3 regions of the Colwellia sp. SU-HH01172 genome follow, and region 1 is predicted to be linked to each of the others. Evidence: predicted binding sites of a transcription regulator. Region 1 holds the regulator's gene; each other region holds the start of a gene.
The links. Region 1 encodes FNR, which switches genes on or off when oxygen is low (the NO sensors DNR and NnrR bind a similar motif). Its sites were predicted from a motif close to TTGATCTAGATCAA; they were not measured.
Positions count from the first base shown of each region.

Region 2: the regulator FNR is predicted to act here: its motif matches at 1,593-1,606, upstream of AC27JP_RS00520 (putative zinc-binding protein).
Region 3: the regulator FNR is predicted to act here: its motif matches at 1,374-1,387, upstream of trhP (prephenate-dependent tRNA uridine(34) hydroxylase TrhP).

Region 1 covers NZ_BAAJMB010000004.1:263,659-265,937, reverse strand. The annotation lists gene AC27JP_RS12620 (sulfite exporter TauE/SafE family protein) at 1-441, shown strand, start outside; gene fnr (fumarate/nitrate reduction transcriptional regulator Fnr) at 493-1,212, shown strand; gene uspE (universal stress protein UspE) at 1,379-2,279, shown strand, end outside.
Region 2 covers NZ_BAAJMB010000001.1:104,148-106,426, forward strand. The annotation lists gene AC27JP_RS00510 (GNAT family N-acetyltransferase) at 1-238, opposite strand, end outside; gene AC27JP_RS00515 (hypothetical protein) at 365-1,000, opposite strand; gene AC27JP_RS00520 (putative zinc-binding protein) at 1,095-1,469, opposite strand; gene AC27JP_RS00525 (serine hydrolase domain-containing protein) at 1,785-2,279, shown strand, end outside.
Region 3 covers NZ_BAAJMB010000009.1:17,319-19,597, reverse strand. The annotation lists gene trhP (prephenate-dependent tRNA uridine(34) hydroxylase TrhP) at 1-1,295, opposite strand, end outside; gene AC27JP_RS18565 (HDOD domain-containing protein) at 1,524-2,279, shown strand, end outside.

The DNA of each region.
Region 1 (2,279 bases):
GTCGGTTTGCCCATTGCAGCGTTAAAAACTGTCGCTGGCATCTTTCTTATCTTACTCGGTTTATATCTAGGACAGTGGTTAATGTGGTTAAGCCATGTCGAGCATATTGGTAAAAAACTATGGCGCCATATTTCCCCTAATACCAAGAAGTTTATTCCGATTAAAAATACTCGTAGTGCATTTGCCTTAGGGGCATTATGGGGCTGGTTGCCTTGTGGTTTGGTATACTCAACTCTTACCTGGGCATTAGCCAGCGCTAATACTATTAACGGCGCCTTAATTATGTTTTTCTTTGGCCTAGGTACCCTGCCAGCATTACTTTCTGTCTCACTGGGCACTATCAGTATTAAGTCCCTACTGAGCAATACGCTCTTTAGAAAACTCGCCGCTATTCTGGTGATTTTATACGGTATTTATACTATACTTATTGCATATCTATAACGCATCTAATATGATCCACATCATTAAAATGCAAATGAACTATAGGTCATTATGAGTAATAAATCGTGTACAGGTCAGCAACATATTCACTGTCAAAACTGTAGCATTAGTGAGCTATGCATACCGTTTTCTTTAAACGATAAAGAACTCGATACCTTAGATAATATTATCGATCGTAAGCGACCTATTCATAAAGGTGAGCAAATATTTAATGATGGCCAGCCTATGCATGCATTGTACGCCATCCGTTCAGGTACCTTTAAAACCTACACGGTAAACGAGCAAGGTGAAGAGCAAATTACCGGATTTCATTTAGCAGGTGACTTATTGGGTTTTGATGCCATTGCCAATGCAGAACATCCAAGCTTTGCCAAAGCTTTAGAAACCTCTATGGTCTGTGAAATCCCTTACAACACACTTGATACCTTATCTAACAGCATGCCGAAACTAAAAAAACAAATTTTACGCATGATGAGTACGGAAATTCGTGGCGATCAAGAAATGCTAACCTTGCTGAACCGAAAAAATGCCGAACAACGATTAGCAACGTTTATTAGTACCTTAAGTACTCGTTACCATGCTCGTGGTTTATCGGCGTCAGAGTTTCGTTTGTCGATGACTCGCAGTGATATTGGCAACTATATTGGTTTAACGGTTGAAACCATTAGCCGTTTGCTTAATCGTTTCCATAAAAATGGCTTGATCCAAGTTGATGGCAAACTCATCACCATTTTAGATATTGATAAATTAAACGAGTGCGCAGCGCTTTAACCCCTTCTTACTTTTCTAAATTTCCTTATTGAAACAATTCACGCTATGCTTAGCGTGAATTGTTGTTTATCTTAGAGACGATAATAATTTGATTTAAAACAACTATTATTGACTCAAAGTGGTCTATTGTTATAGTTACAGTAGACAATTGATAAAGGAATTAGATATGGAAAAGTATCAAAAAATACTCGCTATTGTTGACCCAACAACAGAAGATCAAAAAGCTTTAGAGCGTGCACTAGAATTGGCCCGTAAAACAGGCGCTAGCATTACAGCATTTTTGACCATATATGATTTTTCTTATGAAATGACCACCATGCTTTCAAGCGATGAGCGAGAGGCTATGCGTCAATCGGTGATCAACGACAGAACTCAATGGTTACAGTCAATTATCTCAGAGCTTGATGTTGCTGAACTCAGTATTGATTGCCAAGTTATTTGGCATAACCGCCCCTTTGAACAAATCATTGAGCAAGTGCTTAAAAATGGCTACGACATCGTTATTAAGGGCACGCATCAACACGATAAACTAAAATCAGTCATCTTCACACCGACTGATTGGCATATTTTACGTAAATGCCCATGTCCAGTGTTACTGGTGAAAGAACATTTATGGCCAGACAACGGCAATATTGTTGCGGCACTCAATATTGGTAGTGATGAAGAAGAACATCGCTCACTAAACGATAAAATTACCGCCGAAGCCAAACAGTTAACCAAAGTAATGAAAGCTAACTTACACTTAGTTAATTCTTTCCCTGGTACACCCGTTAACATCGCCATTGAAATTCCTGAATTTAATGCCAGCGATTATAATCGTTCGATGTTAAAGCATCATGAAAATGCCATGTTTGAACATGCTAAAGCATTTAATATAAGTAAAGAAAACACTCATATCAAAGAAGGTTTACCAGAGGACGTTATTGAAAGCCTGGCTAATGACTTGGACGCTGAATTAGTGATTCTAGGCACCGTAGGCCGAACGGGATTATCTGCGGCCTTGATTGGTAATACCGCTGAGCATGTTATTGATCGGCTAAACTGCGATGTGTTGGCATTAAAGCCAG
Region 2 (2,279 bases), on a different contig from region 1:
TCACTTCCGCAATACCTGCATACACTTTTCTAGCAGATACCGATGATAATGAAGCCCAGCCAACAACCCGGTTTTCATCAACAGCAACAAGCCTTCCAACCGCTAAGGTTGAGTCTAACCATTGTTGCTCAGTTTTAACCGTGGTTTCAAACGTGGCGTTGCCGCCATCAATACCTTGTTGGTATATTGCCTGAACATCAGGAAAGTCTTGTGAAGCAAATAAACGGATATCAATCAAAATAATTACTCAATAAAAGAAGGAAATCACTCAAATTAGTCTTCTATTCTTTAGACAAAGAAAAGCATGACATCTTGCCTTAAATCCAAGGACTACTTTCGCTTATATTATTTATATAGCAAGACGTTATAACCAACCTAATATGCCACCAAACACGACAATAGCGGTGATATTTATACCATATAAGCCACCAACAACTTGTAATTGCTTTCTTCTTGATGTCATATCATAGACCCAATAACAGATGCTATAAAAACTCATATAGCCAACTAAAAATAGCAACCATGGCGCATCAGCATTCCACCATGTCCAATCCCAAGTTAAAGCACCAATTCGGTTCAAGGTAATTTCGACTAGTACGCTTAGCAACGAAAACAATACCGCAAAAAACCAGCGATTATTCAACCCTAAAATTTTCATTTTTGGATCTTTAGGTAATGCCAAAGTCGCCACAATGCCTGAGATGGCAAACATAAAACAAATTTCGATATTTAAACCAATGAAAATTAAATAAGCGGTATCACTTGGCGCTGCCCATACTGGCGCATATTGACTAAAATGAAAAACCAATGAGTTCCAGATCTCATTAAACCAATCCATGCCCCAAAATGCTAAACCGGCTAAAACTCTCGACCAATTACCTTTGTCAGCTTCTTGAGCATAAACATAGATTACAATTAACAGTAATGGAATAACATACCAAGAAAATTGACTTGTATCTCGTAATATAGCTAATGCTTGAGTGGTTGATTCGGTAGGCATATGATTGTAATCATTATTATTTTCCCATCATGCTACCACACTGAAAAGTAATTAAAAAAGGCAGATTATTAATTTAAAAAATAGTCTTATTTAACTATTCAGCTTTCATGCCTAACTTTGCTAATTCAGCGTAAATATGGCTCATGGCAATACTGTTTTCTTGTAACGAACAATCACTGGCGGAGCGAGCAGCAAAACCCAAGTCAGAAATATTAAAGTGAACATCAATACCAACACCGGCTTTTGTTAAGCAATCCCGGCTACAAGAATCACCACAACCTTCAATCAAGATCACTTTTCTATTAGCTGACTTGGCTTTAATATCCGCTTCAGGCGCCGCCATTAACCATGAAACACAAGACATTTCAGCAATGCCATCACTATCAAGGGTTAAGGCAATATCATTGGCCATTGTTGCTAAGTGCGAGCAACCTGAACAAGCAAAAACTAAAGGTTTGGTATTTTTCATTAGGTATTCCATAGCACTTATTTGCTTGCTAACTCAAACAAATAAAGAAGTAAAAGCTGTACGTTTTTTACTGGCGACAGCTTGCTTAATTCTGCCATTTTAAGTTGCTGGCCCGCCATTTCCTTGATGCAGATCAAGATTTGACAACTTACTTTCGATGCTTATTGTCATTGCTTATATCTAATTGAAATAAAGCTAATTGCTATTTTTTATTGGCCGTTGATAAGTAAGTGTTTTCTTTCGAAGATTTTTTTTACATTGTATTTTTTTAGCAAGCCGATAGAATTAGCTGTTTTTTTAAATTGAGCCTAATTCATGCTTGTTCGCTTGTTAACGATAGTTTTGCCACTTTTTTCTGTTTGCTTACATGCAACTGCTCACGCAAACGAGCTTTATCACTTCAATCAACAACTAGCGGCCGATTTTGCCAAAGAATTAAAAAAGCATAATATTCCGGGCGCAGCCTATGCCATTGTTAAAAACAATAAAGTCGTTGCTTTGGAAAATTTCGGCTATACCGACACGAAAAAATTAAAGAAAGTCGACAACGAAACGGTTTTTCGTTTAGCGTCAGTATCAAAACCTTTTGCCGCTACCATTACAACTATGCTTGCGCAGCAGCAACAACTCAAGCTGTCAGATCCAATCACCAAATATGTACCTAGTTTTACCCTTGCCACTAAAGGTGCTGCCGATAAAATTCAGTTAAAACACTTGCTGAGTCACTCAAGTGGGTTAATGCCAAATGCCTACGACAATTTGCTGCATGAAAACTGGAGCATGGAAAAAATAATTAACCGCTTTGATCGT
Region 3 (2,279 bases), on a different contig from region 1:
ATACCAAACGATAAATCAAGCTCGGTATCGAGTGCGATTGCAACTTTGTGGCCTGAGCCTTTTGCATCGTCAACCGGCTCACCTTTCAAGTTTTGCATTGTGGTCAGTGTAAAGCTTAAATTGCCGGCAGGCGTCATAAGTTCAAGCTCATCACCGACTAGAAATTTATTTTTAACATCGATTTCGATCAAACCGCTTGTTTCATTTCGCCCGATAACTTCACCAACAAATTGTTGGGTATCACTTTTTGAGTAGCCGTAGTCATAATTCTGCGTATCGCCGTGGCGATGACGTTGTAAAAAGCCTTCGGTATAACCACGATGCGCCAAATGTTCTAAGTCAGTATTTAATCTGCCGTTGAAAGCTTTGCCATTGACGGCATCTATCATCGCTTGGTTATAAATTTGCGCGGTACGTGCACAATAGTAAAAAGACTTAGTGCGGCCTTCAATTTTTAAGGAGTGAACACCCATTTTAACTAAACGTTCAACATGTTCTACAGCACGTAAGTCTTTTGAATTCATGATATAAGTGCCGTGCTCATCTTCAAATGCTGGCATATATTCACCCGGACGGCCTTGCTCTTGCAGTAAAACAACATCTTCAAAAGGTTTCTGCTCTGGCAGATAAATTTCAACAGGTTGTGTCGCTATAATATCGCCCGTTTCGGTTTCTTTAGCCGGGTGGCTGTCGTATTTCCAACGACAAGAGTTAGTGCAGGTACCTTGGTTTGGATCGCGCTTGTTAATATAGCCAGACAATAAGCAACGGCCAGAATAAGCCATACAAAGTGCGCCATGGACAAAAACTTCAAGCTCTATCTCAGGACAGCGGAAGCGAATTTCTTCAATTTCATCTAATGATAGTTCACGTGAAAGAATAACCCGTTCAATCCCTTGTTGATGCCAAAACTTTACTGTTGACCAATTCACTGCATTGGCTTGCACCGACAGGTGAATTGGCATATCAGGGAAGTTTTCTCGAACCATCATAATTAAGCCAGGATCTGACATGATTAAGGCATCTGGAGCCATTTCGATCACTGGCTTGATATCACGCAGGAAGGTTTGAAGCTTACTATTGTGTGGTGCAATGTTATTAACAAGGTAGAATTTTTTACCTAAAGCATGTGCTTCGTCGATACCTATTTTTATGTTTTCCAAGCTAAATTCATTATTACGCACTCTAAGAGAATATCTTGGCTGACCTGCATATACGGCGTCTGCTCCATAAGCAAAGGCGTAGCGCATGTTTTTTAGACTTCCAGCAGGGGATAATAATTCAGGTTTGAGCATGACAACATTCAACATAGTAAAAGCGGTCGCGCATTATAATTTACTTTAGTTACATCATCTTAAATTTGTTGAATTAACTTGATCTTGATCAAAGTCTGCAGTGAAAAAATTTTACCGTAAATTGCTTAGTCATTAATGTTCATTGAAAAAACATCAAATAATGGCTGTAATTTCAATATTTTGTGCTAGATTAATTTATAGCATAACACTAATAAAAAAGGATGATTTATGGGCGCAGAAAATGCACTTTACACAATACTTGTTGAAAAAATTAAGCAAGATGCTTTGGTATTACCCACCTTACCTAAAATTGCCTTGAAAGTTAGAGAGGCGGCGGATGATCCGGAAATTAACCTTGGTAAAATGAGTGAAATTATATCTCAGGATCCCGCGCTGTCTTTAGGCATGCTTAAAGTGGCAAATAGTGTTGTTTTTGGTCGTACTGTTAAAGTTGAAAGCGTAACCCAGGCTGTTACTCGTATTGGCTTAAGACAAATCAAAAGCATTGCAACGGCGATGGCAATTGAGCAAATGTTCGTTTCTAACAATGCCACTATTGCGGAATATATGCAGAAGTCGTGGAATAAAACCGTTGATGTTGCTGCGGTGGCAATTACACTGATGACACTGTATTTGCAAAAAAATAAACATGCTGCATTCACCCTCGACACCATAACATTAGCTGCGTTAATACATAATATCGGTGTTTTGCCAATTTTAACCGAAGCAGAAGGGCACCCAGAAGTTTTTGCGAATCCGGCTTTTATCCAGCAAGCTATTATTAAGTTTTCAAATGAGATTGGCATTGAAGTAACCAAGGCATGGGAGTTTCCTGAGGAATTCACTGAACTGGTAAGTGCGTGGAACGATTTATCAGTGTTACCAAAAGATGTCCATTATCTTGATTTTATTCGTGCTGGCGCGGTTTACCATGAAATATTTAAAAGTGACTCGACGCGTGAGATTTTATTAAAAAGTTATGTG